Regions from separate parts of the Streptomyces sp. NPDC030245 genome, predicted to be linked through region 3. Evidence: riboswitches for the same ligand, from Rfam matches in the RefSeq annotation. Region 3 holds a riboswitch; each other region holds the start of a gene.
The links. A riboswitch is a leader RNA that binds a small molecule or an ion and turns the genes downstream of it on or off. The one in region 3 is predicted to bind cyclic di-AMP.
Positions count from the first base shown of each region.

Region 1: it holds a riboswitch for cyclic di-AMP, as region 3 does, so the genes downstream of both, ACZ4Z4_RS33005 (C40 family peptidase) here and ACZ4Z4_RS09240 (M23 family metallopeptidase) in region 3, are expected to answer to the same signal.
Region 2: it holds a riboswitch for cyclic di-AMP, as region 3 does, so the genes downstream of both, ACZ4Z4_RS28815 (C40 family peptidase) here and ACZ4Z4_RS09240 (M23 family metallopeptidase) in region 3, are expected to answer to the same signal.
Region 4: it holds a riboswitch for cyclic di-AMP, as region 3 does, so the genes downstream of both, ACZ4Z4_RS14340 (transglycosylase family protein) here and ACZ4Z4_RS09240 (M23 family metallopeptidase) in region 3, are expected to answer to the same signal.

Region 1 is NZ_JBVICF010000015.1:13,515-20,952, reverse strand. Features, by position in the region: gene ACZ4Z4_RS33035 (adenosylmethionine--8-amino-7-oxononanoate transaminase) at 1-1,090, opposite strand, end outside; gene bioB (biotin synthase BioB) at 1,083-2,285, opposite strand; gene ACZ4Z4_RS33025 (8-amino-7-oxononanoate synthase) at 2,406-3,623, shown strand; gene ACZ4Z4_RS33020 (DUF397 domain-containing protein) at 3,656-3,880, opposite strand; gene ACZ4Z4_RS33015 (helix-turn-helix domain-containing protein) at 3,890-4,753, opposite strand; gene ACZ4Z4_RS33010 (ATP-binding protein) at 5,026-5,478, shown strand; gene ACZ4Z4_RS33005 (C40 family peptidase) at 5,522-5,995, opposite strand; cyclic di-AMP (ydaO/yuaA leader) riboswitch at 5,999-6,175, opposite strand; gene ACZ4Z4_RS33000 (hypothetical protein) at 6,534-6,842, opposite strand; gene ACZ4Z4_RS32995 (ATP-dependent Clp protease proteolytic subunit) at 6,850-7,438, opposite strand, start outside.
Region 2 is NZ_JBVICF010000011.1:314,371-321,808, reverse strand. Features, by position in the region: gene ACZ4Z4_RS28815 (C40 family peptidase) at 43-1,269, opposite strand; cyclic di-AMP (ydaO/yuaA leader) riboswitch at 1,278-1,433, opposite strand; gene pcrA (DNA helicase PcrA) at 1,701-4,178, shown strand; gene ACZ4Z4_RS28805 (M23 family metallopeptidase) at 4,205-5,644, opposite strand; gene ACZ4Z4_RS28800 (lipase family alpha/beta hydrolase) at 5,873-6,817, opposite strand; gene ACZ4Z4_RS28795 (cobalamin B12-binding domain-containing protein) at 7,242-7,438, shown strand, end outside.
Region 3 is NZ_JBVICF010000003.1:147,686-155,123, forward strand. Features, by position in the region: gene ACZ4Z4_RS09230 (M16 family metallopeptidase) at 1-1,352, shown strand, start outside; gene ACZ4Z4_RS09235 (M16 family metallopeptidase) at 1,349-2,734, shown strand; cyclic di-AMP (ydaO/yuaA leader) riboswitch at 2,930-3,092, shown strand; gene ACZ4Z4_RS09240 (M23 family metallopeptidase) at 3,105-3,917, shown strand; gene ACZ4Z4_RS09245 (GntR family transcriptional regulator) at 4,134-4,820, shown strand; gene ACZ4Z4_RS09250 (HPr family phosphocarrier protein) at 4,937-5,218, opposite strand; gene ACZ4Z4_RS09255 (bifunctional acetate--CoA ligase family protein/GNAT family N-acetyltransferase) at 5,370-7,438, shown strand, end outside.
Region 4 is NZ_JBVICF010000004.1:520,986-528,423, forward strand. Features, by position in the region: gene ACZ4Z4_RS14330 (cytochrome P450 family protein) at 1-835, shown strand, start outside; gene ACZ4Z4_RS14335 (LysM peptidoglycan-binding domain-containing protein) at 955-2,031, shown strand; cyclic di-AMP (ydaO/yuaA leader) riboswitch at 2,227-2,374, shown strand; partial or broken gene ACZ4Z4_RS14340 (transglycosylase family protein) at 2,380-2,775, shown strand; partial or broken gene ACZ4Z4_RS14345 (LysM peptidoglycan-binding domain-containing protein) at 2,899-3,102, shown strand; gene eno (phosphopyruvate hydratase) at 3,420-4,715, shown strand; gene ACZ4Z4_RS14355 (FtsB family cell division protein) at 4,831-5,310, shown strand; gene ACZ4Z4_RS14360 (DUF501 domain-containing protein) at 5,353-5,892, shown strand; gene ACZ4Z4_RS14365 (Ppx/GppA phosphatase family protein) at 5,889-6,860, shown strand; gene ACZ4Z4_RS14370 (hypothetical protein) at 6,946-7,119, opposite strand.

The DNA of each region.
Region 1 (7,438 bases), on a different contig from region 3:
GGACCTCCCGCACCGAGGGGAGCGCGGCGGCCTCGGCCAGGCCGTCCCGCAGACCCGACTCGATGCGCTTGACCTCGGTCGGCCAGTCCTGCCCGAGCAGCAGGTCGATCGAGGCGCCGGCCACCGCCGCCGCCAGCGGATTGCCCATGAACGTCGGCCCGTGCGCCAGCACCGGCACCTCGCCCCGCGAGATGCCGTCGGCGACCCGCGCCGTGCAGAGCGTCGCGGCCATCGACAGATAGCCGCCGGTCAGCGCCTTGCCGACGCACATCACATCGGGGGAGACACCCGCGTGATCGGCCGCGAACAGCGCGCCCGTACGGCCGAAGCCCGTGGCGATCTCGTCGAACACCAGGAGCACGTCATGGGCGTCGCACGCCTCCCGAAGAGCGCGCAGGTAGCCGGGGGAGTGGAACCGCATCCCACCGGCCCCCTGCACCACGGGCTCGACGATCACCGCGGCGAGTTCGTCGGCGTGCCGCCCGACGAGCTCATGGAGGTGCTCGGCGTACGACTCCTCGTACGCGTCGAACCCGCCGGGCGGCGCGTCGGCGAACACCTGCTGCGGCAGCACCCCCTGCCACAGCTCGTGCATACCGCCCTTGGGGTCGCACACGGCCATCGGCTGCCAGGTGTCGCCGTGGTAGCCGCCGCGCCACGTCAGCATCCGCCGCTTCTCGGGCCGGCCGAGCGAGCGCCAGTGCTGGAGGCACATCTTGACCGCGACCTCGACCGCGACGGAACCCGAGTCGGAGAGGAAGACGTGCTCCAGACCGTCGGGTGTGATGTCGACGAGGCGCTTGGCGAGCGCGACGGCGGGCTCGTGCGTCAGCCCGCCGAACATGACGTGGCTCATGCGGTCCAGCTGGCCGCGGACCGCGTCGTTGAGCACGGGGTGGTTGTACCCGTGGATCGCCGACCACCAGGACGACATGCCGTCGATCAGCTCGCCGCCGCCCGCCATGCGCATCCGGACGCCGCTCGCGGACTCGACGACCAGGGGTTCCTGGCGGCCCGGCATCGGCCCGTAGGGGTGCCAGACGTGCTGCCGGTCGAGGGCGAGCAGCTCCGCCGTGGAGAGGTCAGGCATTGGGGGCCAGGTCCGTTCCCGCGCCCCGGCGGCGTACCGCCACCAGGTCCGTGCGCGCCTCGCCGGAACCGGTCGCGTCCGCGGCCGGGGTCTGTGCCGCGGGCGCGGCGGCCGGCTCGGAGCTCCCGCACGGACCGCACCCGCCGCCGTCGTGCGAGCCACAGCCACCGGCCGCGGCGGCCGCCGCCTCGGCGCGGTGCCGCGGCAGCGTCACCTGGTCCGTGCCCTCGACCTCGAACCCGGCGTCCGCGATCATCTCCAGGTCGGCCTTGCCGGCCTGGCCCTCGCTGGTCAGGTAGTCGCCCAGGAAGATGGAGTTGGCGATGTTCAGGGCGAGCGGCTGCATCGAGCGCAGATGCACCTCCCGGCCGCCCGCGATGCGCACCTCGATGTCCGGGCAGACGAACCGGACCATCGCGAGGATGCGCAGACAGCGCTGCGGCGTGAGGTTCCACTCCTTGGCCAGCGGCGTGCCCTCGAAGGGGATCAGGAAGTTCACCGGCACCGAGTCCGGGTCGAGCTCGCGCAGCGAGAAGACGACGTCGACGAGGTCCTCGTCCCGCTCGCCCATGCCCGCGATCAGCCCCGAGCAGGCGGAGAGCCCCGCCGCGTGCGCCTTCTGCACGGTGTCCACGCGGTCGGCGTAGGTGTGGGTCTTGGTGATGTCCGCGTACGTCGCCTCGGAGGTGTTGAGGTTGTGGTTGTACGCGTCGGCGCCCGCACCCCGCAGCCGCTCCGCCTGGCCGTCCGAGAGCAGACCGAGGCAGGCACAGACCTCAACGCCCTCGTTCTGCTCCTTGACGGCCGCGATGGTCTGCGCGACCCGGTCGACGTCACGGTCCGTCGGGCCGCGCCCGCTCGCCACCAGACAGACCCGCTTGGCGCCGCCCGCGACCCCGGCCGCCGCGGCCTGCGAGGCCTCGTCGGGCTTCAGCCAGGTGTACTTCAGGATCTCGGCCTTGGAGCCGAGGCGCTGCGAACAGTACGAGCAGTCCTCGGGACACAGGCCCGACTTGAGGTTGACCAGATAGTTGAGTTTCACCCGTCGCCCGAACCACTGCCGCCGCACCTTCCCGGCGGCGGCCACTACGTCCAGGAGTTCGTCGTCGGAGGTGGCCAGGACGGCCAGCGCCTCTTCACGGGTCGGCAGTTCGCGCCGAAGCCCCTTGTCCACCAGCGTGTTCAGCAGGTCCATGGCGCTGATCCTTACGCACGGCAGCCTGCCGGGCCAAGGAGAGTTCGCACAACAGAAACGGTTTGAGGTGTGGGTATTGCCACACCCTGGCCAGGTGGCACGACGACTAAGGTCTGTGCAATGTCTACAAACAGGCACCCCGTGACGGGCGCGTCCACCGCGCCGGACAGAGCGCCGGACGGCGCCCTCGGCCGCGCACCGCGCGACGCGTTCGGCTGGCTCGACGAGCAGGCGCGGCTGCGCGCGGACGCCGGCCTTGTCCGCACCCTGCGCCCGCGCCCCGCCGGCCCGGACGGCCTCATCGACCTGGCGGGAAACGACTACCTGGGCCTGACCCGGCACCCCGAGGTCACCGAGGGCGCGGCCGCCGCGGCCCGGCGCTGGGGCGGCGGTGCCACCGGCTCCCGGCTCGTCACGGGAACCACCGAGCTGCACGCCGAACTGGAGCGTGAGCTCGCCGCCTTCTGCGGCGCCGAGGCGGCCCTCGTCTTCTCCTCCGGCTACGCGGCGAACCTCGCCGCCGTCACCGCGCTCGCCCCCCACGGCTCACTGATCGTCTCCGATGCGGGCAACCACGCGTCCCTGATCGACGGGTGCCGGCTCGCGCGCGGGACGACGCAGGTGGTGCCGCACGCCGACCCCGAGGCCGTCCGCAAAACGCTGGACGCGCACAGCGGCCCCGCCGTCCTGGTGACCGACTCGGTGTTCTCGGTCGACGGCGACATGGCGCCGCTCGCGGAACTGGCCGCCGCCTGCCGGGAATTCGGCGCGGGGCTGATCGTCGACGACGCCCATGGACTCGGGGTGCTCGGCGACGGCGGCCGGGGCGCCCCGTACGCGGCGGGGTTGGCGGGCGCGGGCGACACCGTGGTCACCCTCACCCTGTCGAAGTCCCTCGGCAGCCAGGGCGGCGCCGTCCTGGGCCCCGCCAGGGTCATCGAGCACCTGGTGAACGCCGCCCGCACCTTCATCTTCGACACGGGCCTCGCGCCCGCCGCGGCCGGCGCCGCCCTCGCGGCCCTGCGCCTGCTGCGCCGCGAGCCCGGCCGGGCGACGCGGGCCCGCGAGGTCGCGGCCGAGCTGTACCGCCGCCTCACGGCCGAAGGCCTGTCCGCGGTACGCCCCGACGCCGCCGTCGTCTCCGTCCGCGCGCCGTCACCGGAGCAGGCCGTGCGGTGGGCCGCCGACTGCCGGGCGGAGGGGTACGCCGTGGGCTGTTTCCGGCCGCCGTCGGTGCCGGACGGCATCTCACGGCTGCGGCTGACCGCCCGCGCCGATCTCACCGACGCACAGATCGCCGGTGCGGTACGGGTGATCAGCCGCAGTGCACCCAGGTGAGGCGTGCCGGGCCCGCAAGGGGCCTGGGCCGCTCAGTGGAGGCAGTTGAGGAACGACTCCCAGGGGCCGGGGGAGAAGAGCAGGGCTGGCCCTGCGATGTTCTTGGAATCACGCACGGCACGCAGGCCGGTCAGCGGTTCCGAGTCGAGGGTGGCCGTCTCGACACAGTTGTTCATTCCGTTGCTGTAGCTGCTGCGCTGCCACCGCGCACCTTGAATTCTCGTGCTGGAAGGTACGTACCGAGGCATTGCGGTCATAGTGCCTCCTTACGCGCCGTCGCATAGCCCGGCGATGAAATCCGATGAGTCCTCGGGTGAGAGCGCCTGTACCTGAAGGGAGTTGAAGGCCTCCGTGTACGCCTGGAGGTCTTCTTTCCGTTCGAGGTAGAGGCTACTCGTCAAATGGTCGAGAACAACCACATCCAGATCAGCAATGTCCGGAAATGAAAAAATAACGAAAGGGCCGATCAATCCCACATGCTCGCCTGCGGCGAACGGCAACACCTGAAGTCGAACGTGAGGCATGTGGGACGCCTCCCTCAACCGGACCAACTGCCCCGCGAAGACCCGCGCCCCGCCCACCGGCCGCCGCAGCACCGCCTCGTCCATGACCACGCTGAGCCGCAGCGGCGGATCCGCGCGCAGCACGTCCTGCCGGGCGAGCCGGACCTCCACCAGCGCGTCGACCTGCTCCTGCGGCAGCTCGCCGAGCGCGGCCCGGGTCACCGCGCGGGCGTACTCGGAGGTCTGCAACAGGCCGGGAACCACGGACGTCTCCAGCGTGCGCACCCAGCTGGCCTGTGATTCCAGGCTGATGAAATCGCGGTAGGTGGCGGGCAGCAGACCGCGATAGGCCTTCCACCAGTGATGGCGCCCCGCGCCGGGATCGTCGGCGCCGGCGAACGCGATGAGCAGCTCACTGCGCTGCGGGTCCTTGACCTGATATGCCTCCATCAGCAGCCGTACGTCGGCGGCTTTCACGCCACTGCGGCCCGTTTCGATCCGGCTCACCTTGGACTGGTGCCAGCCGACCTTGGCCGCGGCCTCGCTGCTGGTGAGTCCCGCGTGAGCGCGCAGGGCGCGCAGGGCGGCGCCGAGCTGACGACGGCGCACCGCGGGGCCGTACTGCATGCCCGTCTCCTTTCGGACGGAGCCGTCGGATCTCCCGGCGGCGGGGCAGGGCAGTACGCGAGATTAGAGGAAGTACCGCTCTCACGCCCAAATACGGTCTGCCTTAGCAGAGTTCACCGCTTCGAGCGACAGATATATGCACATCTCGGTGGATCGCCACCCGTGACCGGCCAAGGAGTGGCAGGCTGGCGCGAAGCACCAGTCCGGGACTGTCCTCGAGTCATCCGCCGCGAGCCGGAGACCGGTCCCGGTGGGAAAGGGACAACGTCGCCATGGCAGACCACCAGGAAGCCTCCGTCACCCTGCCGAGCGATCCTGTCTCGGTCCCCGCCGCCCGGAAATTCGTCTCCCGCGTGCTCGCGGAATGGGGCCTGCCCGGCGACGCCGAGGTGGCCGACACGATCAGGCTGATCGTCTCCGAACTCACCACCAACGCCGTGCAGCACACCCTGGGCCAGTCGCCCACCTTCACCGTGGACCTGGAGCTCGACCGTGACGAGCAGCTGCGCATCGGTGTCACCGACAGCCACCCCCGCTACCCCAAGCGGCTCCCTGCGGCCGTCCAGCAGGACAACGGCCGCGGCATGGTCATCATCCGCTGGCTGGCGGCCGAGTGCGGCGGCAGGCTCTCTGTCAGCCCCACCGACGAGGGCGGCAAGACCGTGTGGATCGCGCTGCCCTGGCAGCCACCCGTCCAGCGCGGCTCGCGTGACGACGCCCGCTGACCGGTTCGGCCGGGGCCCGCGAGTGCCGCGCTGGACGGTGCGGTCAGCGCACCCTGCCGTACCAGACGCTGTTGGACCAGATCTTCTCCAGGCGCACCACGGTCCCCCTCTTGGGAGCGTGCCAGATGCGGTTGTTACCCGCGTAGATCCCGACGTGGTAGACGTTCCGTCCGGAGTGGAAGAACACCAGATCACCACGGGTCCGCTGGGACCTGGAGATGTGCTTGGTCTTGTTGTACTGCGCGGCGGCCGTGCGAGGCAGCTTCTTGCCCGTCTTCTTGAACGAGTAGAGCGTCAGGCCCGAGCAGTCGAACCGGTTGGGTCCGGCCGCCCCGTAGCCGTACGGGGAGCCCTTCTTGGACGCCGCGATCTTGAGCGCCTTCGTTCCGTGTGTCGCTGCCTCGGCCTCCGCCGTGAGCCCGGGGGCCACGACGGTGCCGCCCACGACGGCGAGCGTGAGGGCCGATGCGGCCCCCGTCCTGCTGAGCAGCGACGGAACATGATTCAGCGCGGTCATGCGCAACCCTTCGTCAGCCGCCTGTGAAGGATGACCTGTCGGGTTCGGGCAGGCGAAGATGCCCGGCCGCGTCGTGCTCTGCGGCTTAACCCCAAGGGCGTCGTCCGGACTTCCCGGACGGGCCCGTCGTACCTGGGTCCTCCACTCCTGCCGTTGCACAGATGTCGACCGGTCATCCGGGTGGCGGCAGGACTCGGCGTCCGCCCGGACCGCCCCGCCGCTGTGGCGGGGGCTTGTCGTCGGAAGGGATCTTGACCCGAAACAGGTCCGAAAACCGAGTCGAAACGGTGTTTTGTGAGGCTACTCACGACTGACCTGTTCAGGTGGACACTGCCGAATTCGGCGTTCCGCCGCCCTCTCTGACGACCGCTCGACCAGCAGCGGAATGCATAATTCCGCCCCTGCTGTACTCGCCGGACGCAACTTCGGACCGTGCGGATAAGGACGCGTGGGTACGCCGTCCGGGGTAGCCCGACTGGTCCGTTTCGAAGTCGCCCCGGACGTCCGGGCGTCGGAAGCGGGGGCGCCCGACGGAATTTCAGGAGCCTTGCGGGGGCGGCACGGTGAGTCGTCCCGCCCGCCGCTCGCCATCGAGGACGCGCAGCGCCCGGACCAGCGTGGGCGTGTGCATCTCAGTCTCGCCCCGCTGGTGCATGAGGGCGAGCGCGTCCCGCAGCGCGACCGCCCGGCCGACCAGGGCCTGGGCGGCGCGCAGACCGCGGTAGGTGTGCTCGGTGCGGGCCGGATTGATGCGGCCGAGCAGGTCGACGACTTCGAGATAGCGGTCGATCAACTCCGCCTCGGCGCGGGTGAGGGCGGGCAGGGGCGGCAGTTCGGGCGGCAGCATCGGTGGCTCACCTCGGGTCGCGGGCGGCGAGCGAGGCCTTGCGGCTCGGGATGATGCCGTCCACGAGCCCGTACTCCAGGGCCGCGGGCGCGTCGAAGATCTTGTCCCGTTCGACGTCCGCGGTGATCCGCTCCGGACTCTGCCCCGTGTGCCGTACGAGCATCTCCTCCAACTGCCGCCTGGTGCGCAGAAGTTCGTCGGCCTGGATCGCCAGGTCCGTGGCCTGGCCGTGGATCGGTTCGGAGACGGCCGGCTGGTGGATCAGAACGCGCGCGCCGGGCAGGGCGAACCGTTTTCCGGGGGTGCCCGCGGCGAGCAGGACGGCGGCGCCCGACGCGGCCTGGCCCAGGCAGATCGTCTCCACGTCGCAGCTGACGTACCGCATCGTGTCGTAGATCGCGGTCATCGCGCTGAACGAGCCGCCGGGGGAGTTGATGTACAGCGAGATGTCGCGGTCCGGCGCCTGGTGCTCCAGGTGCATGAACTGCGCCATCACGTCGTTCGCCGAGGTGGCGTCGACGGGCGCGCCGAGGAAGACGATCCGCTCTTCGAGGAGCTTCGAGTACGGGTCCATGGTCCGCGCCCCCGAACTGGTG
Region 2 (7,438 bases), on a different contig from region 3:
CGCGTAGAGGGGGCGTCTCGCTGCTGCGAGGGGCCTTCGTTCTCAAGCGGGGCGTACCACGCTGTGGATCGGCATGTAATAGATCGACTCGACGCGGACGTTCGCGCCCGGCTTCGGGGCGTGGATCATCTTGCCGTTGCCGATGTAGATCCCCACGTGACTGATGTCGTCGTAGAAGAACACAAGGTCACCCGGCTTGGCATCGGCGGTCTTCACGGTCGTGCCGACCTTGACCTGGTCCCATGTGGTGCGCGGCAGGGAGATCCCCGCGGCCTTCCAGGCGTCCTGGGTGAGTCCGGAGCAGTCGTAGGAGTCGGGGCCGGTGGCGCCCCAGACGTACGGCTTGCCGATCTGACCCTCCGCAAAATCGATGACCTTCGCGGCCTTGGTGGCGTAGCTGCCGTCGGTGCTTCCGGAGCCGGAGCCGGAACCGGAGTCCGAACCCGAGCCCGCGTCGGAACCAGAACCAGAACCGGAGCCGGATCCGGAACCAGAGCCCTGGTCGGCCTCCCGCTCCTTCTCCCGCTGCGCCGCCTCCTCGGCCTTCCGCTCGCGCTCCGCCTCCGCGGCCTGCTCGCGGGCCAGCTTCTCGGCCTTGCGCTTGGCCTCCTGCTTCTTCTTCCGCTCGATCTCCGCGAGCCGCGCCTTCTCCTCGGCGGTCAGCTTCGAAAGGAGCTCACGCGCGTCGCCCAGCTTCTTCTGGACGGTCCGCTTGCTCGTCCTGAGGTCGTCCCGGGAGTCGCTCAGCGTCTTGAGGCTCTTCGCGGCCTTCGTACGCTGCTCGGTCGCCGACGCCTGCTGCGCCTGGTAGTCGTCGACCGCCTTCTTCTGCCGCGAGGTCAGCCGGTCCGCCAGGTGGTTCTGGTCGAAGTAGCCCTGCGGGTCGTCGGCGAGCATCATCGCGGCCGTCTCCGAGACGGCACCCGTGCGGTACTGGGCAGCGGCGAACGAGCCCAGCTCCTCGCGTGCGTCGTTCAGCTCATCCGTGCGCCTGGCCACGTCGTCGAGCAGGCGGTCGACCTTCTTGCGCTGCTTGTCGGTGCGCTCCTTGACCGAGTTGTACTTCTGGGTGGCCACGCCGGCCTGCTGGTAGAGCTCGTCGACCTTCTTCTGGACCTCTTCGAGGCTGGGCTTCGTCGGCGCGGAGGGCGCCGCCTGCGCGCTCTGTGCCAGGAGGGCGACGGAGGTGAGGGCTGCCGTCGTGATGCCGATGGCGGGGGCCGTGCGTATGCCGGTTGTACGGGTCCGCGGCTTGCGGTGCGACGCCAAGGGAGGCGACTCCTTCCGTAGACCGCCTACCGGGTTAGCTGTCGGGTTCGGGCGGGTGGTTCGGAAGGCTGCCCTACAGTCCCGTACTTCGTACGGGACCGATTCACCCCAAGGTTCTGGTGGGTCCCCGGCTCCGAACACGTCGGACTCGGCGGAGGCCACCCGTTCCCGGCGGGGTTCGCCGGTGGGGGGCGAGTGGCCCGCCGGGCACGCTAGCCAACCCGTGTCACTCCTGTGAAGGTTGATGTTCGATATGCCCGATACATTTTCGTGACTTTACGAGGCCCTTGATGCGGGCAGGGCGGCGAGGGGGTGGAGGCGTAGCGGAGTGTGATCGCGTGCGAGCGCGGCGTAGGAAGAGGCGTAGGAAGGCCGGGGTGTGTCCGGAACCGCAGCGGGTTGTCAGTGGGGCCGCCTAGACTCGGGAGGCGATGAGCAGCCTCTTTGATGACAGCTTCCTGGCGGACCTGCAGCCCTCCCGGGCCGCGGACGAAGCGCCTCCGCCGCCGCCCGAGGACAGCGCTCCGGAGCCCATTCCGGACGATTTGTTCGACGGGAAGTTCGACGCGCCCATGACCCGGGAGTCGCACTACCGCGACGGCGCCCCGCGCCCGGTCATCGACCCGGCGTCGCTCCTCGACGGGCTGAACGAGAACCAGCGCGCGGCCGTCGTGCACGCCGGCTCCCCCCTGCTCATCGTGGCCGGCGCCGGCTCCGGCAAGACCCGTGTGCTGACCCACCGCATCGCGTACCTCCTCGCCGAGCGCGGCGTGCACCCCGGCCAGATCCTCGCGATCACCTTCACGAACAAGGCCGCGGGCGAGATGAAGGAGCGCGTCGAGCAGCTCGTCGGCCCCCGGGCGAACGCGATGTGGGTGTCCACCTTCCACAGCGCCTGCGTCCGCATCCTCCGCCGCGAGTACAAGAAGCTGGGCTTCACCTCCTCCTTCTCGATCTACGACGCCGCGGACTCCAAGCGCCTCATGGCCCTGGTCTGCCGCGACCTGGACCTCGACCCGAAGAAGTTCCCGCCGAAGTCGTTCAGCGCCAAGATCTCGAACCTGAAGAACGAGCTGATTGACGAAGAGGACTTCGCAGGTCAGGCTGCCGACGGCTTCGAGAAGACCCTCGCCCAGGCCTACGCCATGTACCAGTCGCGCCTCCGCGAGGCGAACGCGCTGGACTTCGACGACCTGATCATGACGACGGTCCACCTGCTGCGCGCCTTCCCGGACGTCGCCGAGCACTACAGGCGCCGTTTCCGGCACGTCATGGTGGACGAGTACCAGGACACGAACCACGCGCAGTACGCGCTGGTGCGCGAGCTGGTCGGCCCCTCCGGAGGCGAGGGGGACGACCCGGCGGAGCTGTGCGTGGTGGGCGACGCCGACCAGTCCATCTACGCCTTCCGCGGCGCCACGATCCGCAACATCCTCCAGTTCGAGGAGGACTACACCGACGCGACGACGATCCTCCTGGAGCAGAACTACCGCTCCACGCAGACGATCCTGACCGCCGCCAACGCGGTCATCGAGCGGAACGAGAGCCGCCGCCCCAAGAACCTCTGGACCAACCAGGGCGAGGGCGCACGCATCACCGGATACGTCGCCGACACCGAGCACGACGAGGCCCAGTTCGTCGCCGACGAGATCGACCGCCTCACCGACGCGGGCGAGGCCAAGGCCGGCGACGTCGCGATCTTCTACCGGACGAACGCCCAGTCCCGTGTCTTCGAAGAGATCTTCATCCGCGTCGGCCTGCCCTACAAGGTCGTCGGCGGCGTCCGCTTCTACGAGCGCAAGGAGGTCCGCGATGTGCTGGCCTACCTGCGCGTTCTCGCCAACCCCGAGGACGCGGTCCCGCTGCGCCGCATCCTGAACGTGCCGAAGAGGGGCATCGGTGACCGCGCCGAAGCCATGATCGACGCGCTCTCGCAGCGCGAGAAGATCTCCTTCCCGCAGGCCCTGCGCCGCGTCGACGAGGCGTACGGAATGGCGGCCCGCTCCACCAACGCCGTCAAGCGTTTCAACACGCTCATGGAGGAGCTGCGGACCATCGTCGAGTCCGGCGCAGGACCGGCCGTCGTCCTGGAAGCCGTGCTCGAACGCACCGGTTACCTCGCCGAGTTGCAGGCATCGACCGACCCGCAGGACGAGACGCGCATCGAGAACCTCCAGGAGCTCGCCGCCGTGGCGCTGGAGTTCGAGCAGGACAACAGCGCGGCCGCCGAGGGCGAGGAGGGGACCGCCCCGGCCGGTACGCTCTCCGACTTCCTGGAGCGCGTCGCCCTGGTCGCCGACTCCGACCAGATCCCCGACGAGGAGGACGACGGCTCCGGAGTCATCACACTCATGACCCTGCACACCGCCAAGGGCCTCGAATTCCCCGTCGTCTTCCTGACCGGCATGGAGGACGGCGTCTTCCCGCACATGCGCGCCCTCGGACAGGTCAAGGAGCTGGAGGAGGAGCGCCGCCTCGCCTACGTGGGCATCACACGCGCGCGTGAGCGGCTCTATCTGACGCGGTCCTCGATGCGCAGCGCCTGGGGCCAGCCGTCGTACAACCCGCCGTCGCGTTTCCTCGAGGAGATCCCGGACACGCACCTGGACTGGAAGCGGACCGGTTCGATGGGCGCGCCCGCGTCGTCCGGGCCCGCCGCGGGCATCGCCTCGACGCTGTCCTCCTCGCGCTCGCGTTCCGGCGGGGCGCAGGGCTTCGCCACGCGCCGCGCGTCGGAGAAGCCGGTGGTGTCGCTCGCCGTCGGCGACCGGGTCACGCACGACCAGTTCGGCCTCGGGACCGTGGTCGGAGTGAAGGGGACAGGTGCGAACGCCGAGGCGACGGTGGACTTCGGAGAGCCCAAGCCCAAGCGCCTGCTGCTGAGGTACGCGCCGGTGGAAAAGCTCTGACCGGCAGGCCGGCGGCCGGAGTTACGTTACGTCGGGTCGAGGCCGTGGCTGCGGAGCCACGGCAGCGGGTCGATCGCCGAGCCGCCGGCGGGCCGCACCTCGAAGTGCAGGTGCGGTCCTGTGGAGTTGCCGGAGTTCCCTGAGAAGGCGATGGTCTCGCCCGCCTTCACGGGACCGCTGGAGATCTTGTGCGTGGAGAGGTGGCAGTACCACGTCTCCGTGCCGTCCTTCGCGGTGACGATCGCCATGTTGCCGTAGGCGCTGTTCCACTTGGTCGTCACCGTGCCGTCGGTCGCGGCGAAGACCTCGCTGCCGTACGACACCGGGAAGTCGATGCCGGAGTGCGCCGACATCCAGTTGACGCCCGCCTGGCCGTACTGCGCGCTGAGGCCGTGCTGTTTCACCGGCAGGGCGAACTTGGGGCGCAGCCGCTCCTTGCGCGCCGCCTCGGCCGCCGCCTTCTTCTGGGCGGCCACCTTCTCGGCCTTGAGGTCGATGCGTTCCTGCGTGCGGCTCGCGCGGTCCGCGAAGTCGCCGGCGTCGGCGGAGAGATTGGCCAGCTGGGTGTCCAGCTGGTTGTTGGCGGCGGCGGGCTGCACGGGCGCGGTGTCCGGAGCCGACGCTGCCGCTTCCTTCTTCTCGTCGTCCCCGCCGAAGTTGCCCACCGACGCGGCGGCCACTCCGGCGACGCCCATCACGCAGGCCGAGGGCACCGCGACGGTGAACAGGGCGGAGCGTTTGGCGGGGGTCCGGCGGCGGGTCCTGGAGCGGCCGCCGTCGGCGCCGCCACCCTTTCCGCGGGAGGCGCGGGACGCGCGGGGAGCGGCGCTCCCGGGATCCGCGGCGACCGCCTCGGAGTCCGTCCCGTACGCGGCTTCGGCGTCGGCGTCGAGCGCGTACTGGTCGAGGTCGGAGCGCTCCGCTTCGTGCGGCGAGGCCTCGTCATGCCGGTCTTGCGGGTCGTACGCGCTCGTGTCGAAAGTCTGCGTGTCCCACTCGCCGGCCTGCGGCGTCCGGTCCCAGGCGGTGGTGTCCCACTGGCCCGTGGAGTCGGGGCCCTGCTGCGAGGGGATGTCGGCGAGTTGCTGGTAGCCACCGGTCGACCACATGGAGGCGGTGTCGTAACTGCCGGTGTCGTACGTCTCGGCGTAGTACTGCGCCGCGTACGGGTCCTCGGCGAGCGTCGTCCGCTGCGGCGGGGCCGGGGTGGCCGTGGTGGTCGCCCACTGGCCCGTGTCCTGCCCGGCGCCGGGCATGTCACCGAAGAGCGGGTCGGTGGCGAAAGTACCGGTGTCGAAGCTTCCGGTGTCGAAACCGGTGGCGGCGAAGGTGCCGGTGGAGTAGGTGTCGTAGCCGTAGCCGCCGTGCTCGGCGCTCTGTTGGTCGTACGTCGGGTAGTGCGGTTGGTCGGCGCCGGGTGCCGAGGACGGGGGAGTCGAGCTCCCCGACGGGTGACGATCGTTCACCAACTTCTCTTTCGCCTCGGCAGCAGGGGCGGAGCAGTGCGGCGACTGTACCCGGCGGTATACGGGCGCGACAATCTTCGGCAGGTTTCACGGTTTCAGGAAACGGGCATTCGGCCGTCTTTCGGGGGACTGTGGGCACAGCCTTGGCTCTGCGTTCGAGGTTCGTTCGATAGGAGTGAGGGCGTGCGGGGGTGCGGGGTGGGGAGTGACGGATGGGGTCGGTCCGGTTCAGGCGACCGTCAGTCCGCCCGGCGCGCTCTTGGCGTCGGCTCCCGGATTCGCCAGGTCGAGTGCCTGGCGTATGCCGTTCGCGACGGCGGGGTGCACCGGCAGCGCGAGATGCCCGATGCCGGTCACGCGGACGTTCTGCGCGAGCAGGTCGGGGTGGTCGACGCAGGCCGTCTCCAGCGGGTCCATGATCTGGTCCAGGTCGCTCCAGAAACTCACGAACTGCGTGCGGCAGCCCTGTGCGGGCTCCTTGAGTTCCTGGATCACGTCGGAGCCGGGACGCATCTGCCGGACGATCGGGTGGGCGTCGGCGAGCGGCACGACGCGGGTGCCGGCGTGCGGGGTGCCGAGCGTGACCAGCGTGCGCACGCGTGCGTCACCGTCGAGCCGCTGTACGTAATAGCGGGCGATCAGGCCGCCGAGGCTGTGTCCGACGATGTCGACCCGGGCGTGTCCCGTGCGCTCGCAGATCTCCTCGATGTGGCGGCCGAGTAATTCGGCGGCGACGCGGATGTCGCAGGTCAGCGGGGAGTAGTTGAGGGTCTCCACCCGGCGGCCGTGCTGGGAGAGCGCGCGGCGCAGCAGTACGAAGACGGAGCGGTTGTCGATGAAGCCGTGCAGGAGTAGGACCGGAGGCCTGCCGTCCGGGGGCAGGCGGGGAGCGCCGGGGGGTGGCTGGACCGGGGCCGGCCTGCGCTCCTGGGCGATGCCGGAGGGGTAGAGGAGCACGTGGCCCGCGAGGATCGTCAGCTCCAGGGCGGTCGCCTTCAGCAGGGCCACGGAGAGCCCGGCCACTTTGGCCGGCAGGGCGGGGAGAAACGGGAGAGACGGGAGGGATGGAAGAGACGGGAGGGCCGGGAGTGGGGTCAGGCCGAGGATTTTCGGCAGCAGCGAACCGAGCGGGCGAAAGGGGCGCGCCCCCGCGTGAGCCTTGGTGACCGGCATCGTCGACCTCCCGTTTGGCGCACGGAAGGGAGGCTCTGTCCCCCGTGTGCCCTAGGGGGAGTCGTGGTCGAGGAGTCGGCTGTGCGATGGCGATCCCGGCCACCGCTCTGCGGTGACTCCTTGCCCCCGTTGCATCGCCGATGCGCGGTGTCACCACGCCGTGCGGCTGCCGGCGCGGTGGCCCGGCGTCTCGTTGCGGCTCCCCTCGCGCCTGGTCCGGATGCGGAGCGTGAACCCCTGGGTTACGGACGGGCGCGCAGCGAACGTGTCCCACGTGTGATTTCCCCCTCCCTCTCCACCGTGAAACTGCCGCTTGCGCGATGCTGGGGATAACGTTCGTTCACTTCCCCGGCCGGTGCGGCGCGGGGTATCTGTGCCGGGACAGACTGTTGTCGGTTACGGATATCGGTACATGGAGGCAGTGATGGGTGTGGCAGCCGGGCCGATCCGCGTGGTGGTCGCCAAGCCGGGGCTCGACGGGCACGATCGCGGGGCCAAGGTGATCGCGCGGGCGTTGCGCGACGCCGGTATGGAGGTCATCTACACCGGGCTGCACCAGACGCCCGAGCAGGTGGTGGACACCGCGATCCAGGAGGACGCCGACGCGATCGGCCTCTCCAT
Region 3 (7,438 bases):
CCATGGGTCACACGGCCACAGCCGAGGCCGGCTCCGGCGGCCTGACAGCGACCGAGCACCGGCTGGCCAACGGCCTGCGCGTGGTGCTCTCCGAGGACCACCTGACCCCCGTCGCCGCGGTCTGCCTCTGGTACGACGTCGGCTCACGCCACGAGGTCAAGGGGCGAACCGGCCTCGCGCACCTCTTCGAGCACCTCATGTTCCAGGGCTCGAAGCAGGTGCACGGCAACGGCCACTTCGAGCTGGTCCAGGGCGCGGGCGGCTCGCTCAACGGCACGACGAGCTTCGAGCGCACCAACTACTTCGAGACGATGCCCGCCCACCAGTTGGAGCTCGCCCTCTGGCTCGAGGCCGACCGGATGGGCTCGCTGCTCTCCGCCCTCGACGAGGAGTCCATGGAGAACCAGCGCGACGTCGTCAAGAACGAGCGCCGCCAGCGCTACGACAACGTCCCGTACGGCACGGCCTTCGAAAAGCTGACCGCCCTCTCGTACCCGGAGGGCCACCCGTACCACCACACGCCGATCGGCTCCATGGCCGACCTGGACGCGGCCACCCTGGACGACGCGCGCGCGTTCTTCCGCACGTACTACGCGCCCAACAACGCCGTCCTCTCGGTCGTCGGCGACATCGACCCGGAGCAGACGCTCGCCTGGATCGAGAAGTACTTCGGATCGATCCCCGGGCACGACGGCAAGCAGCCGCCCCGCGACGGGTCCCTGCCCGAGCGCATCGGCGAGGAGCTGCGCGAGGTCGTCGAGGAGGACGTCCCGGCCCGCGCCCTGATGGCCGCCTACCGCCTCCCGGAGGACGGCACGCGCGCGTGCGACGCGGCCGACATCGCCCTCACCGTCCTCGGCAGCGGCGAGTCCTCCCGGCTCTACAACCGCCTCGTGCGCCGGGACCGCACGGCGGTCGCCGCGGGCTTCGGCCTGCTGCGCCTCGCCGGGGCGCCCTCGCTCGGCTGGCTGGACGTGAAGACGTCCGGCGACGTCGAGGTCCCCGTGATCGAGGCCGCCGTCGACGAGGAGCTGGCCCGCTTCGCCGCCGAGGGCCCCACTCCGGAGGAGATGGAGCGCGCCCAGGCGCAGTTGGAGCGCGAGTGGCTCGACCGGCTCGGCACGGTCGCGGGACGCGCCGACGAACTCTGCCGGTACGCCGTCCTGTTCGGCGACCCGCAGCTCGCCCTCACCGCCGTCCAGCGCGTCCTCGACGTCACGGCGGAAGAGGTCAAGCAGGTCGCGGGGGCCCGCCTGCGCCCCGACAACCGCGCGGTGCTCGTGTACGAACCCGTGACTGCCGCCGACGAGGGCGCAGAGGCCGCTGAGGAAGAAGAGGAGGCGGCGAAGTGACCGAGGCCGCGACGATGCAGTTCCACCCCCAGCCCCAGGCGGGCCCCGCCAAGCCCTGGGCCTTCCCGGCGCCCGAGCGCGGCACGCTGCCCAACGGCCTCACCGTGCTGCGCTGCGACCGCCCGGGCCAGCAGGTCGTCGCCGTCGAGATCAACCTCGAAGCGCCCCTGGACGCCGAGCCCGAGGGCCTCGACGGTGTCGCCACGATCATGGCGAGGGCCTTCAACGAAGGCACCGACAAGCACTCCGCCGAGGAGTTCGCCGCCGAGCTCGACCGCTGCGGCGCCACCATGGACGCGCACGCCGACCACCCCGGCGTACGCGTCTCCCTGGAGGTCCCGGTCTCCCGGCTGCCGAAGGCGCTCGGCCTGCTCGCCGACGCCCTGCGGGCCCCCGCCTTCGCGGACGGCGAGATCGAGCGGCTCGTCCGCAACCGCCTCGACGAGATCCCGCACGAGGCCGCCAACCCGGCGCGCCGCGCCGCCAAGGAGCTCTCCAAGGAGCTCTTCCCCGCGACCTCGCGCATGTCGCGCCCCCGCCAGGGCACCGAGGAGACGGTCGCGGCCATCGACTCGGCGGCGGTGCGCGCCTTCTACGAGAAGCACGTCCGCCCCGCCACGGCCACCCTCGTCGTGGTCGGCGACCTGACGGGGACCGACCTGGACGCCGTCCTCGCGGACACGGTGGGCGCCTGGACGGGCTCCCCGGGCGAGCCGCGCCCGGTGCCGCCGGTGACCGCCGACGACCGCGGCCGCGTCGTCATCGTGGACCGCCCCGGAGCGGTCCAGACGCAGCTGCTGATCGGCCGCATCGGCGCCGACCGGCACGACCGCGTCTGGCCGGCCCAGGTCCTCGGCACGTACTGCCTGGGCGGCACCCTCACCTCGCGTCTCGACCGCGTCCTGCGCGAGGAGAAGGGATACACCTACGGCGTACGGGCGTTCAGCCAGGTCCTGCGTTCGGCGCCGGACGGCTCGGGCGCCGCGATGCTCGCCATCAGCGGCTCCGTCGACACCCCGAACACGGGGCCTGCGCTGGAGGACCTGTGGAAGGTCCTGCGCGTCCTCGCCGCCGAGGGCCTCACGGACGCCGAGCGCGACGTGGCCGTGCAGAACCTGGTGGGCGTCGCCCCGCTCAAGTACGAGATGGCGGCCTCCGTGGCGGCCACCCTCGCCGACCAGGTCGAGCAGAACCTGCCGGACGACTTCCAGGCGCAGCTGTACCGGCAGCTGGCCGCCACCGGCACCGTGGAGGCCACCGCCGCCGTCGTGAACGCCTTCCCGGCGGACCGGCTGGTGACGATCCTGGTCGGGGACGCCGCGCAGATCGAGGAGCCCGTCAGGGCCCTCGGCCTCGGCGAAGTGAATGTCGTCACCAGCTGAGTGACGGTCAGGACATATCGGGACCCCGGTGACCGCTTCAGGTGCCGGGGTCCTCATATGTCCGAATTCATATGGTGGTTGCCTGTCTGCCGTGTGGCGTGCGCTACAAAAAGCGACTTCTGTTTGTCGATTGAAGGCGGCCCGTTTAGCGTCGACCCGGCTGTTCGTCGCGCAGTACGCCGCATCCGCGGCACCGGACAGTCATCGCCGAGTCCCCGTACGGCGCGAGCCAGGGGAGCCGGGGACCCACATGTCCCCTGGGGTGAATCGGGCACCTTGCCGTGAGGCGAGGGATCCGTAGGAGACCTTCCTGCTCCGAACCCGTCAGCTAACCCGGTAGGCGAGAGGGAAGGAAAGGAACACCCGCCACATGGCGTTCACCCGTGCCACCGGGAAGCACCGTCGTCCGAGCCGCCTGACGCGTACCACCGCGAACGTCGCCGGTGTCGCGGCGCTCACCACCACCGGTGTCATCGGCGGCCTCGCGGCCCCGGCGCTCGCCGCCCCCGACGAGGCGGCCATGGAGCACACCGGCCTCACCCAGGCGATATCCGTGGGCGGCTCGCTCGCCGCGAGCATCGACGCGCAGGCCGCGGCGCAGCAGGAGGCCGCCGACGACGCCGCCGCCGCGAAGAAGGCCGAAGAGGCCGCCAGGAAGCTGGCCGCCGAGGAGAAGCGGAAGGCCGAGGCCGAGGCCAAGGCGAAGGCCAAGAAGGAGCGCGAGGCCCGCGAGGCCAAGGAGCGCGCCTCCCGCGAGGCCGAGCGCAAGCGCCTGAACGCCTACGTCTCCCCGATCAGCGGCTCGTACGTCTCCACGGGCTACCAGACCGGCGGCGCCATGTGGTCCTCCGGCAGCCACACCGGCGTCGACTTCCACGCGGCGTCCGGCACCCCGGTCCACGCGGTCGGCTCCGGCACCGTCGTCGAGGCCGGCTGGGGCGGCGCCTACGGCAACAACGTGGTCATCAAGATGAACGACGGCACGTACACCCAGTACGGCCACATGTCGTCCCTCAGCGTCACCGTGGGCCAGACGGTCACCCCGGGCCAGCAGATCGGCCTCTCCGGTTCCACCGGCAACTCCAGCGGCCCGCACCTCCACTTCGAGGCCCGCACCGGCGCCGACTACGGCTCGGACATCGACCCCGTCGCGTACCTCCGCTCGCACGGCGTCAACGTCTGACGGACGGCGGCCCCCCGTACGGCACGCACGGCCCGTACAGCTTCGAAAGCCCCGGCTCGATCCGAGCCGGGGCTTTCGCGTGGCCCTCGCACGACCCTTGGCCAAAAGATATCCATGAATTCCGGCCCGCCGTCGGAATTCCGACGCCCTGCAATAGAGTCACTGAATGAGCGTCGGTCGACCGCGTTTCGCGGGGATTAAGGCGGAGGTCCGGTCATGCGCGTTCCCGCGCACTCGGTATGCACGGCCATTCGGGACGACATCGTCGCCGGTGTCCACGAAAGGGGCGGCCGGCTCACCGAGGAACTCCTCGCACGCCGCTACGGCGTCTCCCGGGTGCCCGTGCGCGAGGCCCTGCGCACGCTGGAGGCCGAGGGCTTCGTCGTCACCCGCAGGCACGCGGGCGCCTGCGTCGCCGAGCCCACGGAGCAGGAGGCCGCCGACCTCCTGGAGGTCAGGACGCTGCTCGAACCGCTCGCCGCGGCGCGCGCCGCGCAGCGCCGCACCGACGCGCACCTGAAGGTGTTGCGCGGGCTCGTCAGGCTGGGCCAGGAGCGCTCACGGGGCGGCGCAGGGGAAGATCTGCGCTCCCTGGACGGCTGGTTCCACGAGACGCTCGCCCAGGCCTGCGGAAGCCCCAACCTCAGCGCGCTGCTCACCCAGCTCCGGCACAAGATCGCCTGGATGTACGTCGTGGAGACCCCGGCGGCGCCCGGCGAGTCCTGGTCGGAGCATGCCGCGATCCTCGACGCGGTCGCCCGCCGGGACCCGGAGCGGGCCAGGGCGCTCACCGCCGCGCACGCCGAACGGGCGAGGGCGGCCCACCGGTTGCGCCCCGCGCGCCGGCCCGGCCGTGTGAGGGATTCGCAACATGCCGTAAACACGGTGAGCCTCCGGAATTAACGGAGGTGCCGTATACAAAAGAAAAGCCATTTTTTCGAGCGCATGCGCCCGCATACGCGAATGGGGTCACCCGGTAATTCCGGGTGACCCCATCCACGTAATGCTGGAAACGTGTTCTAGACCGTCTCCGGAAGCTCCTCAAGACCCTCCGAGACCAGCTTCGCCAGACGGTCGAGAGCGGCGTCGGCGCCCTCGGCGTCGGACGCGAGCACGATCTCCTCGCCGCCCTGGGCGCCCAGGCCGAGCACCGCGAGCATCGAGCCGGCGTTGACCGGGTCGCCGCCGGCCTTGGCGATCGTCACGGGGACACCGGAGGCGGTGGCCGCACGGACGAAGATGGAGGCGGGTCGGGCGTGAAGGCCCTCGGCCCAGCCGACGTTGACGCGGCGCTCAGCCATGTGTTGCTGCCCTTCCAGGTGTCTCACACTTGTCTAGACCAGTGTCTCATGCCGTCACGGGTGCTCTGCCGGACCCGGTCCGGCCCCGACTGCCTCGACCCGTCCCAGCTTGCCCCGGCCCCGACGGCCGCGCGACCCGTACCCTGGCCCCATGCAGACCCCGTCGGATCAGCAGGATCGGCACGACTACCCGTCGCACTGGGAAGCCGATGTGGTGCTGCGCGACGGAGGCACCGCCCGGATCAGGCCCATCACGGCCGAGGACGCGGACCGCCTGGTCAGCTTCTACGAACAGGTCTCGGACGAGTCGAAGTACTACCGCTTCTTCGCGCCCTACCCCCGGCTGTCCGCCAAGGACGTGCACCGCTTCACCCACCACGACCAGGTGGACCGGGTGGGCCTCGCGGCCACCGTGGGCGGTGAGTTCATCGCCACCGTGCGCTACGACCGCATCGACGAGCGCGGCATGGCCGCCAGCGCGCCCGCTGACGAGGCCGAGGTCGCCTTCCTCGTGCAGGACGCCCACCAGGGCCGCGGCGTCGCCTCCACACTCCTGGAGCACATCGCGGCCGTCGCCAGGGAGCGCGGCATCCGGCGCTTCGCCGCCGAGGTGCTGCCCGCCAACACCAAAATGATCAAGGTGTTCACGGACGCGGGCTACCAGCAGAAGCGCAGCTTCGAGGACGGCGTCGTACGCCTGGAGTTCGACCTGGAGCCGACCGCCCGCTCACTCGCCGTGCAGCGCGCCCGCGAACAGCGCGCCGAGGGACGGTCCGTGCAGCGCCTCCTGACACCCGGCTCGGTCGCGGTGATCGGCGTGGGCCGCGCCCCCGGCGGCGTGGGCCGCAGCGTGCTGGCCAACCTCCGGGAGTCCGGCTTCACCGGGCGCCTGTACGCGGTGAACAGCGCCTTCGAAGAGGAGGCCGAGGGGGCTGGCGTCGACGGTGTGCCCGCGCACCGCTCCGTGGCCGCCATCGAGGAGCCCGTGGACCTCGCGGTGGTCGCCGTGCCCGCCGAGCGCGTCCCCCAGGCCGTCGCCGAGTGCGGGGAGCGCGGCGTGCGCGGCCTCGTGGTCCTCTCCGCGGGCTACGGAGAGAGCGGCCCGCTCGGCCGCGAGCGCCAGCGCGAACTGGTGCGCCAGGCCCGGTCGTACGGCATGCGCATCATCGGCCCGAACGCCTTCGGCGTCATCAACACCTCTCCGGAGACACGGCTCAACGCCTCCCTCGCCCCGCAGTCACCCGCGCGCGGGCGCATCGGTCTGTTCACCCAGTCCGGCGCGATCGGGATCGCCCTGCTGTCCGGACTGCACCGGCGGGGCGCGGGCCTCTCCACGTTCGTCGGATCCGGCAACCGCGCCGACGTGTCCGGCAACGACCTGCTCCAGTACTGGTTCGAGGACCCCGACACCGACGTCACGCTGATGTACCTGGAGACCATCGGCAACCCGCGCAAGTTCACCCGTCTCGCACGGCGTTCGGCCACCACCAAGCCCCTCGTCGTCGTCCAGGGCGCCCGCCACAGCGGCATCACGCCGACCGGCCACGCCGTGCAGGCCACCCGCCTGCCGCACGCCACCGTCTCGGCGCTGCTGCGCCAGGCGGGCGTCATCCGCGTCGACACCGTCACGGAGATGGTCGACGCGGGGCTCCTGCTCGCCGGGCAGCCGCTGCCCTCCGGGCCCCGCGTGGGCATCCTCGGGAACTCCGAGTCCCTCGGCCTCCTCACGTACGACGCCTGCGTCGCCGACGGACTGCGGCCGCTGCCGCCCCGCGACCTCACCACGGCGGCGACCCCGGCCGACTTCCGCGCCGCGCTCGCCGAGGCGCTCTCGGACGACGGCTGCGACGCGGTGATCGTCAACGCGATCCCCTGGGTCGGCGAGGACGGGGCCGCCACCGACCCAGAGACGCTGGCCACGGAGCTGCGGGCCGCCGCCGCGGGATGCCCCGCCAAGCCCGTCGCCGTGGTCCACGTCGAGCTCGGCGGGCTCGCCGAGGCGCTGGCCGCCGCGGCCAGCACACGCCCCGACGCCCCCGCCCCGCCGACCGGCCGGCAGCCCGCCGAGGAAGCCGCCCCGGACACCCCGGAGGAGCAGGCTCCCGCCGCGGAGCAGTACCGCATCCCGGCCTACCCCGCCGCCGAGCGGGCCGTCCGCGCCCTCTCCGAAGCCGTCAAGTACGCGCAGTGGCGGCGCGAGGCCGCCGAGCCCGGGCGGGT
Region 4 (7,438 bases), on a different contig from region 3:
CATCTACGCCATCTGCGACCTGCTCGGCGTCCCCCGCGAGGACCAGGACGACTTCCGCGACTGGGCGGGCATGATGATCCGACACGGCGGCGGCCCGCGCGGCGGCGTCGCGCGGTCGGTGAAGAAGATGCGCGGCTACCTCGCCGAGCTGATCCACCGCAAGCGCCTCGAACCGGGCGACGACCTCATCTCCGGCCTCATCAAGGCCTCCGACCACGGCGAGCACCTCACCGAGAACGAGGCCGCCGCGATGGCCTTCATCCTCCTCTTCGCCGGGTTCGAGACCACCGTCAACCTCATCGGCAACGGCGTGTACGCGCTGCTCACCCATCCCGAGCAGCGCGCACGGCTCCAGCGGGCGCTGGACGACGGCGACACCGGCCTCCTGGAGACCGGCATCGAGGAGCTGCTGCGGTACGACGGGCCCGTCGAGCTCGCCACCTGGCGGTTCGCGACGGAGGCGCTCAGCATCGGCGGCCAGGACATCGCGGCCGGCGACCCCGTCCTCGTCGTCCTCGCCGCCGCCGACCGCGACCCCGCCCGGTTCGCCGACCCGGACACCCTCGACCTCTCCCGCCGTGACAATCAGCACCTCGGCTACGGGCACGGAATCCACTACTGCCTCGGCGCCCCGCTCGCCCGGCTGGAGGGCCGCACCGCACTCGCGACGCTGCTGCGCCGCCTTCCCGACCTGCAATTGGCGGCCGATCCCGCGGATTTGCGGTGGCGTGGCGGGCTGATCATGCGAGGACTGCGCACGTTGCCCGTGGAGTTCACAACCGCACAGAAAACGGTGCCCGGCACACACCCCACTGACGAGCCATCAGGACTGTGATGTTCGCGTGATCTCCGCTGCATCGACTTGTGACAAGCGTTCGACTGCGGCTACGTTCACGACGACTTGAGCGCCCCGGGCGCCCAAGTCGTCGCTGAAGTCTCCCGAAAGGCACCCGCATGCTCTCCGGCAATGGCCGTCACCGACGCCCCCGCCAGGCCCCGGCCCTCATCGTCGCGGCAGGAGTCACCGGATCAGCCATCGCCATCCCACTGCTCGGCGCCACCAGCGCGAGCGCCGCCGAGACCACCACGTGGGAGAAGCTCGCCGAGTGCGAGAGCGGCGGCGCGTGGAGCGCCAACCCCGGCAACGGCTACTACGGAGGCCTCCAGCTCTCGCAGGAGACGTGGGAGGCGTACGGCGGCCTCGACTACGCGACCAGCGCCGACCAGGCGAGCCGCTCGCAGCAGATCGCCGTCGCCGAGAAGATCCTCGACGACAAGGGCACCGCGGCCTGGCCGAGCTGCGCCCCGATCGCCGGGCTCAGCCAGGACGGTGCCGCGGCGGACGTCGACCCGGGCGGCCCCGTCGCCCCCAAGCCCTCCGACGACCCGAAGGGTTCGACCGGCTCCAAGGACTCCGACAGCTCCAAGGACGCCGAGGACTCCAAGGGCTCAAAGGACTCCAAGGACTCCAAGGCTCCCGGGAAGACGGAGACGGACAAGCCGTCCGACGACCCGTCCACCGGCCGGGGGAAGTCCTCCGACGACGCGAGCGACACGCCTGCCTCCGGCGGCAGTTCACGAGAGAAGAATCACGGCGAGTCCGGCGAAAAGGGCGGCAAGGGCGGCAAGGGCGGCAAGGGCGACGCCGAAGAGGCCGACGGCAAGGGCGAGTCCGGCAAGTCGGGCCAGGAGGACACCACTTCGCCCACGTCCGAGAAGTCGACCGACCCGGCCGACGACGCCACGGACCCCAACGGCTCCTCCTCCGGCCGCCACCGCGGCGACCGCGCGGACGAGAGCGACAGCGCCGGGGACCGTCCAGGACGGCACGCCTCGCGCGGCGGCGACCGCTCCGCCAAGGTCGCCGACGGGACGTACACCGTGCGCTCCGGGGACAACCTCTCGGTCATCGCGGACGACTTCGGGGTCGACGGCGGATGGCACGAGCTCTACAGCGAGAACAAGAAGACCGTCGGAGGCGACCCGGACCTCATCCTCCCCGGTCAGAGCCTCGATGTGGGCGAAAAGTAACGGAAATTGACGATGCGTCGGCGGGCGACTTGATGTGTGTTGTCCGGTTTGGCGCGAGTGAGAGATGGGTCTCAGAAGCCCTGATCGTCTTTGAAATTCAGTGGGGAGCGTGTCTACGGTCGTGACCGCTCGCCACTGGTGAGCCCCGCCGGTCGGTACGCCGAATCCTGCCAACGGCCGGACGGGAACAGTCGTCGCTCAAGAGCGCCGTGGGCAGGAGCGGGGGACCCAAGGTAAGTGCCGGAAACGGCTAGGGGTGAAGTCGCACTCGCGAGAGAGCGACCGGGCAACCACATCGGCCCGAACCCGACAGCTCACCTCGCAGGCGTCGGTGTAGGGGATCAACTCATGCTGCTTTCCGGCAAGGGCAAGCACCGTCGTCCGTCCAAGGCCACTCGCGTCGCCACGCTCGTCGGCGTGACCGGCGCCGCCGTCGCCGCCCCGCTGATGGCGGCCGGCTCGGCCTCCGCCGCCACCACCTCCGAGTGGGACGCCGTCGCCCAGTGCGAGTCCGGCGGCAACTGGTCCATCAACACCGGCAACGGTTACTACGGCGGTGTGCAGTTCTCCGCCTCCACCTGGGCCGCGTACGGCGGTACGAAGTACGCGCCGACCGCCGACAAGGCCTCCAAGGCCCAGCAGATCGAGATCGCCGAGAAGGTCCTCGCGGGCCAGGGCAAGGGCGCCTGGCCGAGCTGCGGCGTCGGCCTCTCGGGCGCGTCGCCCAGCAGCGGCGGCTCGCAGCAGCAGGCCCCGCAGCAGCAGAGCAAGCCGCAGCCGCAGCAGACGCAGCAGCAGGCCGCTCCGCAGCAGCAGGCCGCGCCGAAGCAGGCCGCTCCCAAGCCGCAGCCGGCGCCGCAGACCGAGTCCAAGAAGACCGTCGAGACCCCGACCGGCAAGACGGTCAAGAAGGGCGACGGCGAGTACAAGGTCAAGACGGGCGACACCCTGTCGAAGATCGCCGAGGCGAAGAACGTCAAGGGCGGCTGGCAGAAGGTCTACAAGCTCAACGGCGACATCATCGACAACGCCGACATGATCTACCCGGGCCAGCAGCTCCACCTGAGCTGACCCGGCCGGTCACGGCCGTGCCTCGGCGGACGCACGGCCGTACCCCCCGTCCCCACGGGCTCCCCGCCCCGGTGCGCGTATCCCCCGTACGCACCGGGGCGGGGCCATGTCCGCACCCGTCCGCTGCGCCGCTTCCGCCCCTCCATGTTCGCTACTAGCGAGTAGAGAACATGGTCTTACGCCCTGTTTCCGGGCCATATGGCCTTTGTGCCGTCCCAGGGGACGGGCGGTCGGCTGGCCGAAGGCCCGGAGCCGGTTAGGCTCAGGAGACGCAGGGCCGAAGCGGCTCGCGTAACCGCGTCACATCCCAGAAGGAGATGCTCGTGCCGTCCATCGACGTCGTCGTAGCCCGGGAAATCCTGGACTCCCGAGGCAACCCCACGGTCGAGGTCGAGGTCGGCCTCGACGACGGCAGCACCGGTCGTGCCGCCGTTCCGTCCGGTGCCTCCACCGGTGCCTTCGAGGCCATCGAACTCCGTGACGGAGACCCCAACCGTTACATGGGCAAGGGTGTCGAGAAGGCCGTCCTCGCCGTCATCGAGCAGATCGGCCCGGAGCTCGTCGGCTACGACGCCACCGAGCAGCGCCTGATCGACCAGGCCATGTTCGACCTGGACGCCACCGACAACAAGGGCTCGCTCGGCGCCAACGCCATCCTCGGCGTCTCCCTCGCCGTCGCGCACGCCGCCTCCGAGGCCAGCGACCTGCCGCTGTTCCGCTACCTCGGCGGTCCCAACGCGCACCTGCTGCCCGTCCCGATGATGAACATCCTGAACGGCGGGTCGCACGCCGACTCGAACGTCGACATCCAGGAATTCATGATCGCCCCGATCGGCGCGGAGTCCTTCTCCGAGGCGCTGCGCTGGGGCACCGAGGTCTACCACACCCTCAAGAAGGTCCTGAAGGACAAGGGTCTGTCGACCGGCCTCGGCGACGAGGGCGGCTTCGCCCCGAACCTGGACTCCAACCGCGCCGCGCTCGACCTCATCCTGGAGGCCATCAAGCAGGCCGGTTACGTCCCCGGTGAGCAGATCGCCCTCGCCCTCGACGTCGCCGCGTCCGAGTTCTACAAGGACGGCACGTACTCCTTCGAGGGCAAGGACCGCTCGGCCGCCGAGATGACCGAGTACTACGAGGAGCTCGTCGCCTCGTACCCGCTCGTCTCCATCGAGGACCCGCTGTTCGAGGACGACTGGGCCGGCTGGAAGGTCATCACCGAGAAGCTCGGCGACAAGGTGCAGCTCGTCGGCGACGACCTGTTCGTCACCAACCCGGAGCGCCTGGCCCGCGGCATCGAGGAGAACTCGGCCAACGCCCTGCTCGTCAAGGTCAACCAGATCGGTTCGCTGACCGAGACCCTGGACGCCGTCGAGATGGCCCAGCGCAGCGGCTTCAAGTGCATGATGTCGCACCGCTCCGGCGAGACCGAGGACGTCACCATCGCCGACCTCGCCGTCGCCACCAACTGCGGCCAGATCAAGACCGGCGCCCCGGCCCGCTCCGAGCGCGTCGCCAAGTACAACCAGCTCCTGCGCATCGAGGAGATCCTCGACGACGCGGCGGTCTACGCAGGCCGCAGCGCGTTCCCGCGGTTCCGCTCTGCGGACCAGTAAGCACAGCGAGGGCTGACCTTTCGCAGCCACGTAGTTACGTACGTCCCCGCACCCGGTCCCGTACCGTGTGCGGGGACGTACGTACGTGCAGGCGCTGCGCCGGGGAGGCGGGACCATGGGCAAGGCCGGGACCAAGGACCGGTTCTCCACGGCTACCCGGCTGCGGCTGCTCGGCGAGCAGACCGCCGAGCGGGTCTACCGCTCCCAGACCAAGCGCCAGGCGCGCCGCTCCCGGCTCACCGGCCGGGCCGCCCTCCTCGCGCTCGTGCTCTGCTCGCTGGTCGTCGCGCTCGCGTACCCGATGCGGCAGTACGTCTCGCAGCGCGCCGAGATCGACGACCTGCGCAGACAGCAGGCCGAGCACCGCGAGGACGTCGAGAAGCTCCGCGACGAGAAGGCCCGCTGGCAGGACGACGCGTACGCGGAGCAGCGCATCCGCGACCGCCTGCACTACGTGATGCCGGGTGAGACCGGCTTCACGGTGATCGACCCGGCGGCGGCGCGCAGCCGCCGCACCGACCAGGGGGCGGCCGCGCGCCCCTGGTACTCGAACGTCTGGGACGGCGTCGACAAGGCCGACCGCCCCGGCGACTGACTTCCGATCCGTCCCCGACCCGTACCGACATGAAAGACAGGCATGGAAACGCCCCCGCCGAGCACCCCGCGCACCGAGCCCACCGACGCCGACGTCGAGGCCTTCAAGCAGCAGCTCGGCCGCCCGCCGCGCGGCCTGCGGGCCATCGCGCACCGCTGCCCCTGCGGACAGCCGGACGTCGTCGAGACGGCGCCGCGCCTCCCGGACGGGACGCCCTTCCCGACGACGTACTACCTGACGTGCCCGCGGGCCGCCTCCGCGATCGGCACGCTGGAGGCCAACGGCGTCATGAAGGAGATGTCGGAGCGGCTCACGACGGACGAGGAGCTGGCGAAGCAGTACCGCGCCGCGCACGAGGACTACATCGCGCGCCGTGACGCCATCGAGGTCCTGGAGGGCTTCCCGAGCGCGGGCGGCATGCCGGACCGCGTGAAGTGCCTGCACGTCCTGGTCGGGCACTCCCTGGCCGCGGGGCCCGGCGTGAACCCGCTGGGCGACGAGGCCATCGCGATGCTCCCGGAGTGGTGGGCGAAGGGCCCCTGCGTCACGCCGTGCGCCGACGCCGCCGAGGGCGCCGAGTGACCCGGGTCGCCGCCATCGACTGCGGCACGAACTCGATCCGCCTCCTGGTGGCGGACGCCGACCCGGCCACGGGCGAACTGGTCGACCTGGACCGGCGGATGACGATCGTCCGGCTCGGCCAGGGCGTGGACAGGACGGGCCGCCTCGCGCAGGAGGCCCTGGACCGCACCTTCGCGGCCTGCCGCGAGTACGCGGCCGTCATCAAGGAGCACGGCGCCGAGCGGATCCGCTTCGTCGCCACCTCCGCCTCCCGCGACGCCGAGAACCGCGACGCATTCGTCCGGGGCGTCCTGGACATCCTGGGCGTCGAGCCGGAGGTCATCTCCGGCGACCAGGAGGCCGAGTACTCCTTCACCGGCGCCACCAGGGAACTGACGGGCCGTGCCGACCTGGCCGAGCCGTACCTGGTCGTGGACATCGGCGGCGGCTCCACGGAGTTCGTGGTCGGCACGGACCACGTGCGGGCCGCCCGCTCCGTCGACGTCGGCTGCGTCCGCATGACCGAGCGGCATCTCGTACGGGACGGAGTCGTCACCGACCCGCCGGCGCCCGAGCAACTGGCCGCGATCCGCGCCGACATCGAGGCCGCCCTCGACCTGGCCGAGCGCACGGTGCCGCTCAAGGAGGCCGGCACGCTGGTCGGCCTGGCGGGTTCGGTGACCACGGTCGCCGCGATCGCGCTCGGTCTCGACACGTACGACTCGGCGGCGATCCACCACTCCCGGATCTCGTACGAGCAGGTCAGCGCCATCGTGGACCGTCTCACGCACGCCACGCACGACGAGCGCGCCGCGATCCCGGTGATGCATCCGGGCCGCGTCGACGTCATCGCGGCGGGCGCGCTGGTCCTGCTGGCGATCATGGACAGGACCGGCGCGCGCGAGGTCGTGGTGAGCGAGCACGACATCCTCGACGGCATCGCCTACGCAGTGGCGGAGGACATCGAAGCAGGCCGGAAGAGCGCCTGACCGGGTCACCTCCTCGCCCGGTGCCGGCATGCGGAACGCCCCGCCGCAGGGGAGCGGCGGGGCGTTCGGAGGCGTGAGTTCCGGCCTACTGGGTCTCGTTCGCGCAGACACCAATGCCGAGAACGCCAATGCCGCAGAGGAGATTGAGCCCGAACTGGCTGTCGGAGCCGTCGGGGTCGTTCGCGGCTGCGGTGCCGGAGCTACCAAGTACAGCGGCAGCAGCCATGGCTATGGCCACCAGAGCAGTGCGGATACGCATGAGCCCTCCAAATGTTGCTGGTGCGGTCACCAAACACGCTGGCCCACGGACCGCCGCCGCGCGACATGTTGTGGTGCAACCGGGTGACCAGAAAGTTCGTGAAGTTCTTCACAAGGAAAAAGCCCCTGCTGGGCGCGGTTCGACGGTCTCGGGCCGCCAAAAGGGGGCTTTTCGAAGGGCCGGGCTCGTGGCCGGGATGTTTCGTGCGGGTGACCGGAGTGCGGCGAGGGGTTCCGAATCGGGCCGGAAGGGGCCTCGGAGTGCAGCTCACAAGGGGTGCACAACGACTCGTGTGGCATCGTGGTTCCCCACAGACACC